Caballeronia sp. LZ062: one gene and its partner. Each later gene encodes a partner of the first gene's protein in a complex. Links are inferred from orthologs where the notes say so. Each region holds a gene or a part of one and is shown in the gene's direction. Other genes may lie near its edges.

What was found. The genes of interacting proteins can lie anywhere in the genome.
Region 2: the proteins of P9239_RS11500 (region 1) and P9239_RS09405 are in contact, whole or in part, in a cryo-EM structure (PDB 9GE8), measured with the Escherichia coli proteins. The link is inferred for Caballeronia sp. LZ062 from one-to-one orthologs.

The regions. Positions count from the first base shown.
Region 1 is NZ_JARTWB010000002.1:1,159,497-1,167,707, reverse strand. The notes cover bases 2,290-5,229. They hold P9239_RS11500 (ABC transporter ATP-binding protein), read left to right. Parts: upstream 2,290-3,321; coding sequence 3,322-4,137; downstream 4,138-5,229. Other genes in these bases: pgi (glucose-6-phosphate isomerase), read right to left, coding at 4,189-5,229; P9239_RS11505 (arylesterase), read right to left, coding at 2,760-3,437; P9239_RS11510 (hypothetical protein), read right to left, coding at 2,299-2,640. In the rest of the region: P9239_RS11515 (SurA N-terminal domain-containing protein), read left to right, coding at 254-2,179; more of pgi, read right to left, coding at 5,230-5,811; P9239_RS11490 (NAD(P)H-hydrate dehydratase), read right to left, coding at 6,008-7,561; P9239_RS11485 (FAD-dependent oxidoreductase), read right to left, coding at 7,674-8,211.
Region 2 is NZ_JARTWB010000002.1:717,286-722,769, forward strand. What follows is about bases 1,254-4,454. They hold P9239_RS09405 (ABC transporter permease), read left to right. Parts: upstream 1,254-1,653; coding sequence 1,654-4,254; downstream 4,255-4,454. Other genes in these bases: P9239_RS09400 (DUF4126 domain-containing protein), read left to right, coding at 1,254-1,657; P9239_RS09410 (group II truncated hemoglobin), read left to right, coding at 4,276-4,454. In the rest of the region: P9239_RS09390 (cytochrome ubiquinol oxidase subunit I), read right to left, coding at 1-205; quaternary ammonium compound efflux SMR transporter SugE, read left to right, coding at 429-749; more of P9239_RS09400, read left to right, coding at 1,028-1,253; more of P9239_RS09410, read left to right, coding at 4,455-4,710; P9239_RS09415 (alanyl-tRNA editing protein), read left to right, coding at 4,794-5,484.

The DNA.
Region 1 (8,211 bases):
GCTCCGCCAAGAACGACTAAGAATCCCGTAAGCATTGTCGCTTACGGGATTTTGCATTTTGGCGGCTTTCGTTAAGTATCCTAACGGTTTGTGAAGTTGCAAGTCGTGCAACAATTCGGGCGACGATAAAACATCGCGCGTCGGATAACCGGAAGATCGCCGCATCAAAAAGCGCAAAACGCCGCCGGCTTTCGCCTTTTCCTCTCCCGCTGTTGTAATATCGAGCGTTTTGTCTAACCTCGCAGCGCAACGCATGCTCGACTTCTTCCGCAACCACCAGCGCCTGATGATGGCTCTGCTGATCCTGATCATCGTGCCCGGACTGGGTATCGTCGGGATTCAGGGCTTCAGCAACTTCTTCGACGAAAGCGCCTACGTCGCCAGCGTGAATGGCCACAAGATCACGCGTGCCGAATACGAAAGCGCCTTCAGGCAGCAGGTCGACCGCGCCCGCGCCATGCTCGGCGCGCAGTTCGATCCCAAAATGTTCGATTCGCCCGAGACGCGCAGCGCGATGGTCAACAGCCTCGTGCAGCAACGCGTGATGGCCGACGAGACGCAGCGCCTGCACCTCACGGCTTCCGACGACGCCGTGCGCCGTGCGCTGCTGTCGGATCCCGGCATCGCGTCGCTGCGCAAGCCGGACGGCACCATCGACCTCGACCGTTACAAACAGCTTCTCGCGATGCAGGGCATGACGCCCGCGCAATACGACGAGCGTATGCGTTACACCATCGCGAACGACCAGATACCTTCGAGCATCCAGCAGAGCGCGTTCACGTCGAAATCGCTCGCGCAAAGCCTGACTGAATTGGCGGAGCAGCGCCGCTCCGTACAGGGACTGTCGCTACGCACCGTGGACTACACCGCGAAAGTGCAGCCGACGGATGCGCAACTGCATGCTTACTACGACGCGCATCGCAACGCTTTCGCGACGCCCGAGACGGCGACGATCCAGTATCTCGTTCTGTCGCCGGCTACGCTCGCGGCGGCGTCGAAGCCGAGCGACGCCGATCTCAAGAAGTTCTACGACGACAACATCCAGCGTTACCGGACGCAGGGCGAAGTGCGCGCGAGCCACATTCTGATCAACGCGCCGAAGGACGCCAGCGCCGCCGACAAGGCCAAAGCCAAGCAGAAGGCCGAAGGCCTGCTCGCGCAAGTCAAGGCGCATCCGGACCAATTCGCGGATATCGCCAAGAAGAACTCGGATGACCAGGGCTCGGCCGAAAAGGGCGGCGATCTGGGCTACTTCGCGCCCGGCCAGATTGCAGGCGGCAAGGCATTCGACGACGCCGCGTTCAGCCTGAAGAAGGGCGAAGTGAGCAACATCGTGGAATCGGACTTCGGCTATCACATCATTCAGGCGACGGATGTAAAGCCGGCTGCCACCAAGACCTTCGACGAAGTGAAAGACGCCGTCGCGAAGGACTATGCCGCGCAGCAAGGCACGAAGGGCTTCACGGACAGCGCGCAGGGCTTCACGGATCTCGTCTACGAGAAAGAGAAGTCGCTGCAGCCCGCCGCCGACAAGTACAAGCTGACCATTCAGACCGCCACGGTTGGACCGAAGCCGAACCCGCAGTTGCCGCCGGACAATCCGCTCAACAACGCAAAGCTCCTCGCGGCCGTGTTCGCACCGGATTCGGTGAAGCAGCACTACAACACGCAGGCTATCGACGTCGGCAACAACACGCTGATCGCGGCCCGCGTGACGGACTACAAGGCGCCCACCGTACCCGCGTTCGACGCCGTCAAGGATGCCGTGCGCACGAAGGTCGTCGCGGAGCAAGCCGCGGCGCTCGCTCACAAGGAAGGCGAGGCAAAGCTGGCCGAATTGCAGAAGTCGAAATCGGCGGACGGCTTCACCTCGGCGGTCACGGTCTCGCGCAACGAAGCCCAAGGCTTGCCGCCTGCCGCGCTCGCCGCGATTTTCAAGGCGGACGCATCCAAACTGCCGGCGTATGTCGGCGTCGACCTCGGCGCGGACGGTTACGCGATCTATCGCGTGAACGGAGTCGAGAAGTCCGCGCCGGTCGCAGCGGATCGCCTCGCAGGCGCGCAGCAGCAAGTGGCGCAAGTCTATGCGCAGGCAGAGATGGAAGCCTATATCGACTCGCTCAAGGCGCGCTCGAAGGTGAAACTCAGTACGGCGCCTGCGCCTTCGGCGAACGAGTAAGCACAGCAGCCTGATAACGAAAAAGCCCCCGCGTCCGAAAGGCGCGGGGGCTTTGTTTTTGCAGTATCGCGAAATCAGTTCAGTGCGATGTCTCGGTACATCGCGGAACCGAAGCGCAATTACAGGCAGCCCTGAATATCGCCGGTTGCGTCGCTGCCCGCTGCGCCCGAGGCGCGGAAGCCGACCCACGTACCCGGACCGGACCACGACGGACGCACCACGGCCGCGGCGCCGTTAGGCGGCTGCTGGCCCGGCACGAACACGTCGACGGCCTGATCGTTCGCCAGCGTGTCCTGCGAAATCACCTGCTGCTGCGACTTCGTCGCCCACTGCTGAGAGATGCATTGTGCGACTGCCTTCGGCGCCTTTTGGCTCGTGCCGACTTGCTGCACGCCGGCAGGCGGCTGTGCGGCACAGGCAGAGATCGCAACGGTCAATGCGAGCAAGGGGAAGTATTTCACGTGACCTCCTTGTAGAGTCGCTCGATGTCGAGCGGGTTATAAGAGTGACGCGAGAGTCTGAGACACCTGAATCCTGGCCGCGTTTCGCGTTTTGAAGTGCTGTGGCGGCTGCGTCGCGGCTACCGAGACGCGCCCGCGCCCAGCAAGGGTTTCAACGTCGGCCAGACGTTGTCTAGAAGCAATGGCTGGGCCTGCACCGTCGGATGAATCTGGTCGGCCTGGAACATGGACGGCTTGTTTTCGATGCCCGCGAGCAGGAACGGGACGAGCGCTGCATTCTTGTCCTTCGCGATGCGCTCATACACGGCGTGGAACTTTTGCGAATAGTCCGGGCCGTAGTTCGGCGGCACATACATGCCGATGAGCAGCACTTTCGCATGGGCGGCCTGCGATGCATCCACGATGGCGCGAAGGTTGGCTTCAGTGGTCGTGAGCGGCACGCCACGCAGCGCATCGTTGGCGCCGAGTTCCACGATAACGACTGCCGGCTTGATGCGCGCGAGCACGGTGGTGAGCCGCGCGCGTCCGCCGCTCGTGGTGTCGCCGCTGATGCTCGAATTGGCGACGCTATAATCGAGACGCTCTTTCGCCAGCCGCTCGCGCAGCAGATTGACCCAGCCGGTATCGCGCGGCAGGCCGTATTCCGCCGAGAGACTGTCGCCCAGCACGACGATGGCTGGCTTGGCTTGCGCATCGGCTGCTTGCGCATTCGACAAAGCAGCCGCCGTCAGCATCACGCTCGCGATTGCAGCCTTCACGAAATCACGCGCGCTCCAGTTCTTATTCAAGGTGTCCATGCAAAACAATATCGAGCCGGTCATCGAAGTTCGGGGATTGAGCAAACGGGTGAAGGACGCCACGGGCGAGCTGACGATTCTGGACAACATCGACTTGTCGATCGCGAAGGGCAGCAGCGTGGCGATCGTCGGGGCATCCGGGTCGGGCAAGTCGACGTTGCTCGGCTTGCTCGCGGGATTGGACAGCGCGAGCGACGGCTCGGTTCGCCTGCTCGGCAAGGAGCTATCGGCACTGAACGAAGACGAGCGCGCGGCGCTCAGAAGCGGCGCGGTCGGCTTCGTGTTCCAGTCGTTCCAGTTGATGCCGCACCTGACCGCGCTGGAGAATGTCATGCTGCCGCTCGAGTTGCGCGCCGAGATGCCGCACGATCAGATTGCACAGCGTGCGCGCTCGCTGCTCGACCAGGTCGGACTTTCGCAGCGCACCGGGCATTACCCGAAGCTGCTTTCCGGCGGCGAACAACAGCGCGTCGCGCTCGCACGCGCCTTCGCCACGCATCCCGCGATTCTTTTCGCCGATGAACCCACGGGCAGCCTCGACGCCGCGACCGGCTACGCGATCATCGACCTGATGTTCGAGATGAACGAGCGCAACGGTGCGACCCTCGTGCTCGTCACGCACGACACCGAACTTGCGCAACGCTGCGACGCGACGGTCACGATCGAAGCGGGGCGGCTCGTCAACGGCCTCGCCGTCTAGACGCGAAAACGCCCGCATCGGCGAAGATGCGGGCGTCAGCACAAACGGCATTCAGCGCTTCAGCGCCTTGCGCGCGCGCTCGATCAACGCGGACGTCGACGAATCGTGCTTGGCCGGATCCGCGCTCGCTGCCGTGATATCCGCCTCGACGACCTTGCCCAGAATCTTGCCCAATTCGACGCCCCACTGGTCGAACGAATTGATGTCCCACACCGTTCCCTGCACCAGCACCTTGTGCTCGTAAAGCGCGATCAGCGCGCCGAGCGACTGCGGCGTGAGCGCGTCGAGCAGGATGGTCGTGGTCGGCCGGTTGCCGGGGAAACTCAAGTGCGTCGCGAGTTCTTCCTTGCCCGGACCCGCCACCTTCTTCGCCTCTTCGAGCGTGCGGCCGAGCATCAGCGCCTCGCTCTGCGCGAAGCAGTTGGCGAGCAGCTTTGCGTGATGATCGACGAGCGGGTGCTCAGGCGTCAGCAGCGCGATGAAGTCGATCGGGATGATGGTCGGTCCTTGATGCAGCATCTGGAAGAACGCGTGCTGGCCGCTCGTGCCCGGCTCGCCCCAGATCACGGCGGCGGTCGGGTAGTCGACCATGCCGCCGTCGAGCGTCGCGGACTTGCCGTTGCTTTCCATCTCCAGTTGCTGGAGATACGACGGCAGATAGTGCAGCGCCTGCGAATAAGGCGCGACGAGATCGCTTTGCGAGCCGAAGAAGTTGCGATACCAGATGCCGATCATGCCCATCAGCACCGGCAGGTTCTGCGCGAGCGGCGCGGTGCGGAAGTGCTGATCCATCGCGTCGGCGCCTTGCAGCAGCGCCTCGAAGTTCTGCGGCCCGACCGACAGCATGATCGAGAGCCCGACCGCCGACCACAGCGAATAGCGCCCGCCGACCCAGTCCCACATCTCGAAGACGTTCTCCTTCGCGATGCCGAACTTCACGACCTCGGCCGTGTTCGCCGACACGCCGACGAAGTGCTTCGACAGCTGGTCTTCCGGGCAGCCCTGGCTCAGGAACCAGTCGCGCATGGAGTGCGCGTTGGTCATGGTTTCGAGCGTGGTGAAAGTCTTCGAGACGACGATGGCGAGCGTCTCTTCCGCGTCGATCTGTTGCAGCACGCTGTAAAGATCGGCGCCGTCGACGTTGGAGACGAAGTGCGTATCCAGTTCCTTCGACGCTAGATGATGCAGCGCATGCACGACCATCTTCGGCCCGAGATCCGAGCCGCCGATGCCGATGTTCACCACATGGCGAATGCGCTTGCCGGTATAGCCGGTCCACGAACCGTCGCGGACCTTGTCGGCGAACGCAGCCATCTTCGCCTTCTCTTTTTGCACCTGTTCGTGGAACGGCGCATCGGGCGACTGCGCGCGCAGCGCCGTGTGCAGCGCGGCGCGGCCTTCGGTGACGTTGACGGTTTCGCCGGCGAACATCGCGTCGCGGCGCTTCGTGACGCCGGATTCTTCGGCGAGCTGGACGAGCAGTTCCAGCGTGGCGTCGGTGATGCGGTTCTTCGAGAAATCGATCGTGAGGCCGCCGCCTTCGAAGGTCAGGCGCTCGGCGCGCGTCGGCGCCGTGTCGTTTTGCGGCGCGAACCAGTCGCGCAGGCGCTCGCCGGAGATGGCATCGTAGTGCGATTGGAGCGCCGACCAGGCAGGGTGCGATTTGAGCGTCATAGCGGTCTGATAGTCCAGAGTGACAGTTGGAAACGTCCGTGCGGATACGGTTTGCCGAGGCTGCGTACTGCGACCATCGAAGGTTCGTGAACGCGGTGCGTGCCGCCGCGGATGCCCGAATCGAAGCAACGAATCAAAGGGAGTATAGCGACGATGCGTGAAGGGATGCTTGCAACCCGTCACAAGCGCGGCGGCATTAGCCGTTCGGCGGATAAAACAGGCGGTTAATGAGACCGCGCACCTCGGGCGCGAGTTCGCCCGCCGTGAGGCCGGCCGGTCCGATGCCGCGACCGGTCAGCGTCTGCGCAGCGAGTCCGTGGAGATAGACGCCCGCGAGCGCCGCTTCGTACTGCGGCAGCTTTTGCGCGAGCAACGCGCCGATCAGGCCGCCGAGCACGTCGCCGGTGCCGCCCGTGGCGAGTCCGGCGTTGCCGGTCGGATTCACGGCGACGCGGCCATCCGGCGACGCGATCACCGTGCCCGATCCTTTCAGCACGACGACAGCCGCGTAGCGCGCCGAAAGCTGGCGCGCCGCGGAGATGCGGTCCGCCTGCACGGCTTTCGCGTCGGATTGCAGAAGCCGCGCGGCCTCCAGCGGGTGCGGCGTCAGCACGCACGGGTCGCCCGCGCGGCCGCGCGCCGCGACTTCGCCCGCCAGCGCGTCATCCGTCGCGATCAGATTGAGCGCGTCGGCATCGAGCAGTTTCGGCATGTCGAGCTTGAGCACATCGGCGAGCACGCGTTTCGCGCGATCCGTCTTCCCCATGCCGCAGCCGATGGACAGCGCGTCCGTCTTGTCGAGCGCGAAGCCGTCGACGTGATGCAGCATCAGTTCGGGATGCGGCGGGTCGTAGGGCGGGCCGCCTTCGCCCAGAAACGCGACGTGGACCTTGCCCGCGCCCGCATAGAGCGCCATGCGCGCCGCGAGGATCGGCGCGCCGCACATGCCCGTGTCGCCGCCCACGACGGCCAGCGTGCCGAACGTGCCCTTGTTGGTGGCGAAGTCGCGCGGCGGCAGGCTCGCCCGGAAAAGCGATGTCGCGTTGAGCACGACCGAGGGCGCGGCGGGCGGCTCCAGATCGAGCGTCGCGACGTGCAGCGTGCCGCACAGATCGCGGCCGAGCGCGGTGATGAGGCCCGGCTTTGCGCCGATGAAGGTAATCGTCGCATTCGCGCGCAGCGCCTCGCCGCCGCCGACGGGCGCGCCGGTATCGCTGTCGAGGCCGCTCGGCACATCCAGCGCGAGCACGCGGCCGGACTGCTGCGCGCGTCGCGACATGCGCCCGGCGAGCGCGGCGAAGACGCCATCGAGCGGACGCGTGAGTCCGATGCCGAACATGCCGTCGACGAGCCAGCCGAAACCGTCGAAGGAGGCGGGCGGCTCGCTGTCTATCGGCACGCCGGCCGCTTGCGCCGCGTCGAGCGCCCAGCGCGCGTCGTCGGGCTTGACCGCTATCGGCATGCAGACCCGCACGGCCACGCCTGCTCGATGCAGATGCTCGGCGACCATCAGTGCATCGCCGCCGTTGTTGCCGGGACCGGCCGCGATCCACACGGGCAGCGCGCGTGCATCGGGATCGCGGGAGAGGGCATCGAGCAGATACTGCGCGGCGGCCGCGCCCGCGTGGGCCATGAGCGTATGCGGCGGCAGGGCGGCGGCGGCGCGCGCTTCAAGACTGCGCAGTTCCGCGAGCGTCAAGAGCGGGAGCGCGTCGTCGTCGGGCGTGAAATAGGAAGCGGATGCGGTCATGGCGGCGCGAACGAGGAGTCGGCAGAGGAGGCGAAAGCGTCCCGGCTCGCACCGTTCATGCCACGCCGCGTCGGGTGGCTGAATCGCGCGTCAAAAGCGCGTCAACAGCGCGTCAGAAGCGTTCGACGCCGATGGCCGCGAGCGTCTCGGCGGGGAGATCGGGCGTGAGACCGGAGACGAGATCCGCGACCACTTTAGCAGACCCGCACGCGAGGCCCCAGCCCGCCGGACCATGCGCCGCGTTGACGAAAAGGCGCGGATGCCGCGTCGCGCCCACTACCGGCAGCCCGTCCGCCGAAAGCATCCGCAAGCCGTCCCAGGAACGCGCAGCCGATACGCGCGCGGCACCCGGAATCCAGTCGTGCGTGCCTTGGCCGAGCACGTCGAAGGCGCGGCGCGCGAGGCCGGCGTGCGCCGGTTTATCCGCTTTGGCGAAACTCTGGAAAACGCCCGCGCCACCGACGCGCAACCGTTGATTGACCCGCGACATCGTGATGCGCTTCACCGAATCCACCACCGTGATGTGCGGCGCGCGTTCCTCGTAGGCAACGGGCGCCGTCAGCGTGTGCACGCGCAGCGGATAAAGCGACGGCGTGGAACGGAAGCCGCCGACGAGCGCGGGCGTATCCGCCCCCGCTGCCACGACGACC
Region 2 (5,484 bases), 440 kb from region 1 along the record:
CCACGCCCATGCCGAACGACACCGCGAAAATCTTGAGCCAGAACGCCGACAAACGCCGGTAGACGTCGCGCTTGGTGATCCACCAGTTGACTTCCAGCGTGGCGATGAAACAGGCGAGCCCGACGGTGAAAGCCGGCAGCAAGATATGGAACGCAATCACCCACGCGAACTGAAAGCGCGAGAGCAGCACCGGATCGATATGCATGAACGCTCCTTGGTCGATTCTTGCAACGTTTGCGTCGAACGATGCGCGGGGGCACGCGAAGGCGGCGATCGTTCCTCAAGACACGGCTTGCTGGCGCGGGACACGCGGCGCATGAACCCGTTTGCTACAATTTCGGCTTCGCTCATCAGCTAATCGCGTGCCGGACGGCCGGCACGCGCATCGACTCATTCGGGGACGGCCCCATTTCCATGGGAGTCACCCAATGTCCTGGATTCTTCTTTTCATCGCCGGCCTGCTGGAAGTCGCGTGGGCAGCGGGGCTCAAGACGTCCGAAGGTTTCACGAAGCTCGGGCCGTCCGTCTTCACGCTCGTCACGGCCGTCGGCAGCTTCGTGCTGCTCGCGCTCGCCATGCGCCAGTTGCCGCTCGGCACCGCGTATGCGGTGTGGACGGGCATCGGGGCGGTCGGCGCGTTCGTGTTCGGGATCGTGTTCATGGGCGAGGCGGTGTCGGCGGCGCGCATCGTGAGCGCTGTGCTCATCGTCGCGGGGCTGATCGGGCTCAAGCTCACGTCGGGCCACTGAAAGGCGCGTCGCGTGAGCGCGGCGCGCCGGGAACGGCAATCGCTTGGCCGCTCGCTGCAACGCGCGCTTTTTGCGTGGATATAATGGTCTGAAGTCAGTCTGACGGGCGCCTCGCGCGGTTGCAGCTTTCGCGCGGGAAAGGCTGGCGGTTTCATCTCACGAGCGCCCGCGTCGCGGCTTCTTCCGGTCATGCTTAGAGCACCGTCGCAAGCCAATTGTTTCAGCTGGTACAGCAGCGCCTAAGCCAAAAGCGCGGCTGGCGCCACAAGGAGGCGGCAATGCTGGAGTCACTTTCGCTCGCTGCGGGCTTGTCATGGGCGAGCGGGCTGCGCCTGTACCTCACGGTCTTCGTCGCCGGCCTTTTCGAGCGCATGGGCGTCATTCATCTGCCGGATACGCTCGCGGTGCTCGCCTCGCCTTGGGTGATCGGCGTCGCGGCGGTGCTCGCGGTCGTCGAATTTCTCGCCGACAAAATTCCCGCGCTCGATTCCCTGTGGGACGCCATTCATACGCTGATTCGCATTCCGGCGGGCGCCGTGCTGGCGGCAGGCTCGCTCGGCCACGCCGATCCGACGCTGCTTACCATCGCCGCGCTCGCGGGCGGTACGCTCGCCGGGGCGTCACATTTCGCGAAGGCGGGCACGCGCGCGCTCATCAATCTTTCGCCGGAGCCGGTGTCGAATTGGGCGGCATCCGCCACCGAAGACGTCGGCGCGACGCTCGGACTCGTGCTCGCGTTCTTCGTGCCGCTCTTGTTCCTCGTCATGCTGATCGCGTTTCTGGTGGTCGCCGGCTGGGCGCTGCCGCGTCTCGTGCGCGGCGTGCATGGCGGCGTCTCGCGCATGGCCAAGCACATGCTGCCGGGCACGCATAACCCCATCAGCCGCCTGCGGAGCAAGCACGATTGAGCACGGCGGCCAACGACAAACCGGCGGCGAAAGCGTCGCACGCACCGCACCACACGCACCCGAGCGCCCGACTCGACTTCCTCCAGACCGTGCGCCAGTCGTGGCGCATGACCGCGCGCGACTGGCGCGCGGGCGAACTCACCATGCTGCTGCTTGCGCTCGTGCTGGCGGTCGCCGCGCTGTCGAGCGTCGGTTTTCTCGCGGATCGCATGCGGCAGGGGCTTGCCCGCGATGCGCGTCAGATGATCGCCGCGGATTTCGTCGTGCGCGCCGATCACCCCGTCGATCCGATGTTCGCGCAGGAAGCGCGTGCGCTCGGGCTGGACACGGCGGGCACGACCATCTTTCCGAGCATGGTCAGCTCGGGCGGGCAGACGCCGCTATCGCGGCTCGCGGCAATCAAGGGCGTGACGCCGGGCTATCCGTTGCGCGGCGCGCTGCGCATCGCGCCGGGCGCCGATGCCGCTGACGCGCCCGCGCAAGGCATTCCCGCGCCCGGCACCGTCTGGGTCGATCCTGCGCTGCTCGACGCGCTCAAGACGAAAGTCGGCGGCGCGGTAAAGGTCGGCACGCGCACCTTCACGGTCGCGGCGGTCATCACGCGGGAAATGGATCGCGGCTTCTCGTTCGTCAACTTCTCGCCGCGTCTCATGATGCGCGCCGACGAAATTGCGGGAACCGGGCTGATCGGCTATGGCAGCCGCGTCACGTACCGGCTGCTCGTGGCGGGGCTGGATGCGCAGGTCGAGCGGTTCGCGCAGTTCGCGCGCGGCAAGACCGACGGTGGCAAGCTGCGCGGGGTGGCGCTCGAATCGCTCTCGGACGGCCAGCCGCAAGTGCGGCAGACGATCGACCGCGCTAGCCACTTTCTCACGCTCGTTTCGCTCTTGACGGCACTGCTCGCGGCCGTCGCCATCGCCATGGCCGCGCACCGTTTCGCGCGACGGCATCTGGACGGCTGCGCGGCGATGCGCTGCCTCGGCGTCAGCCAGCGGACGCTGCGCGCGCTTTTCGTCAACGAATTTCTGGCGATCGGCGTGATCGGCAGCGTGGCGGGCATCGTGCTCGGGTTCATCGGGCATCTGGTGCTGCTGCATGCGCTCGGCTCGCTCGTCGATGTCGAGTTGCCGCAGGCGAGCGTCTGGCCGGCGTTGCAGGGTATCGCGATGGGCCTCGTGCTGCTGCTCGGCTTCGCGCTGCCGCCGCTTTTGCCGCTCACGCGCGTGCCGCCCGTCCACGTGATCCGCCGCGAACTGGGCGATGCGAGCCGCGTCGCGTATGCGGCGTATGGCGTCGGCGTACTGCTGTTCGCGGCGCTGCTCGTCATCGCGGCGGGCGAGCTGAAGCTCGGCGTGATCGTCGCCGGCGGGTTCGCGGCGGGGCTGCTGCTCTTCGGCGTCATCGCGCGCGCGGCGCTGTGGGCGGCGGCGCGCTTCGTGCGGCGCGAGAGGAGCCGCGCGGGCGTCGGCTGGCGCTATGCGCTCGCGTCGCTGGAGCGGCGCAGCGGCGGGAGCGCGCTGCAGATCACCGCGCTCGGCATCGGGCTGATGTGTCTCTTGCTGATCGGCATGACGCGCAACGATCTCATCAAGGGGTGGCGCGACGCTACGCCGCCGGATGCGCCCAATGAGTTCCTGATCGACATTCAGCCGGACCAGCGCGACGGCGTGCTCGCTTATCTGCACGGCCACGGCCAGCCCGACGCCGTGCTCTCGCCGATGGTGCGCGCGCGCCTCATCGCGATCAACGGGAAAGCGGTGAATCCCGACAGCTACGACAAGCCGGACGCCAAGCGGCTGGTGGACCGCGAGTTCAACCTGTCGTACACGACCGCGCTGCCCGACGACAATCGCGTGACGCAGGGCGCGTGGTATGGCACGAGCGGCAAGCCGCAGGTGTCGATGGAAGAGGGCATTGCGAAGACGATTCGCGTGAAGATGGGCGACATGCTGCGTTTCGACGTGGCGGGCCTGCCGGTGGAAGCGCCGGTCACCAGTCTGCGCAAGGTGGACTGGAATTCGTTCAAGGTGAACTTCTTCGTGCTGATGCCGCCCGAGGCGCTCGCGGACTTGCCTGCGACCTTCATCACGAGCTTCCATCTGCCCGCGAACGACCAGCGCATGATCGACGGCCTGATTGCCGCGTACCCGAACGTCACGGCTATCGACACCGCGCCGATTCTCGCGCAGATTCAGCGCACGCTCGCGCAGGTGATCGGCGCGGTGCAGTTCCTCTTCATCTTCACGCTCGCGGCGGGCGTGCTCGTGCTGTACGCGGCGCTCGCCGGCACGCGCGACGAGCGCATGCGCGAGTCGGCGCTGTTGCGCGCGCTCGGCGCATCGCACCGGCAAGTGCGCTCGGTGCAGGTCGCGGAGTTCGTCGCGGTCGGCGCGTTGGCGGGCCTCATGGCCGCGCTCGGCGCGCAGGGCATCGGCTACGTGCTCGCATCGCGCGTGTTCGAGTTCCATATCGATTTCAATCCGTGGCTCGTGCCGGCGGGCGTCGTCGCGGGCATTGCGTGCGCGGGGCTCGGCGGCTGGCTCAGCCTGCGGCGCGTGCTGGCGCGCCCGGCGCTGCAGTCGCTGCGGGACGCATAGGTTTTCAGTCAAAGCAAAGCAATGAGCGAAGTGAATCAACCGGCTTCCGAAGACGAAGCGACGAATCAACAACGAGCGCCGACCGCGTTCGAACTGATCGGCGGCGAAGAGCGCCTGCGCGCGCTCGTCGACCGTTTCTACGATTTGATGGATCTCGAGCCGGAGTTCGCGGGCATTCGCGCGCTGCATCCGCCGACGCTCGACAATTCGCGCGACAAGACCTTCTGGTTCCTGTGCGGCTGGATGGGCGGGCCGGATCACTACATCAGCCGCTTCGGGCATCCGCGGCTGCGGGCGCGGCATTTGCCGTTCGCCATCGCGTCGAGCGAGCGCGATCAATGGCTGCGCTGCATGGCGTGGGCGATGCAGGACATCGGCCTTGCCGAGCCGCTGCGCGAGCGTCTGCTTACATCCTTCTTCGATACCGCCGACTGGATGCGCAACCGTCCCGGCTGATTCGCCCCGTTGTGTACCGGGCGAGGCCGCGCCCGTTTGCGGCATCATCTGCGATCAACCGACGCATTCGAGGACACGAAGTCATGAGCACACGCGCACTCTTTCGCGAGGACGCTTATCAAAGGCGCTGCGAGGCGACCGTCACCGCCATCGACGAGGCGGGCATCCATCTGGACAAGACAGTGTTCTATCCGCTCGGCGGCGGTCAGGCGGGCGATGCCGGGACGCTGACGCTCGCGGACGGCACGGTCATCGCCATCGCGGACACGCGCAAGGCCAAGTTCGAAGGCGCGACGCCCGACGATGCCGTGCATGTGCCCGCGCCCGGCCAGGAAGACGCGCTCGCGAAGCTGAAGGTCGGCGACACAGTGAGCGCCGAAATCGACTGGGAGCGGCGGTACCGGCACATGCGGCTGCACACGGCGAGCCACCTGATCTGCGCGGTGCTGCCGTATCCGGTGGATGGCTGCAGCATCACGACCGACTACGCGCGGCTCGATCTCGCGACCGTCGAGCCGATCGAGCGTGAAACGGTGGAGGCGAAGCTGCGCGAACTCGTCGGCGGTTCGCACGACGTGCGCACGGAATGGATCACCGACGACGAAATGGCCGCGCGCCCCGAACTCGTGCGCACCATGAGCGTGAAGCCGCCGATGGGCCTCGGCCGCGTGCGGCTTCTGCGCATCCAGAACGTGGACTTGCAGCCGTGCGGCGGCACGCATGTGCGCAATACCGGCGAGATCGGCACCTTGCGCATTGCCAAGCTGGAGAAGA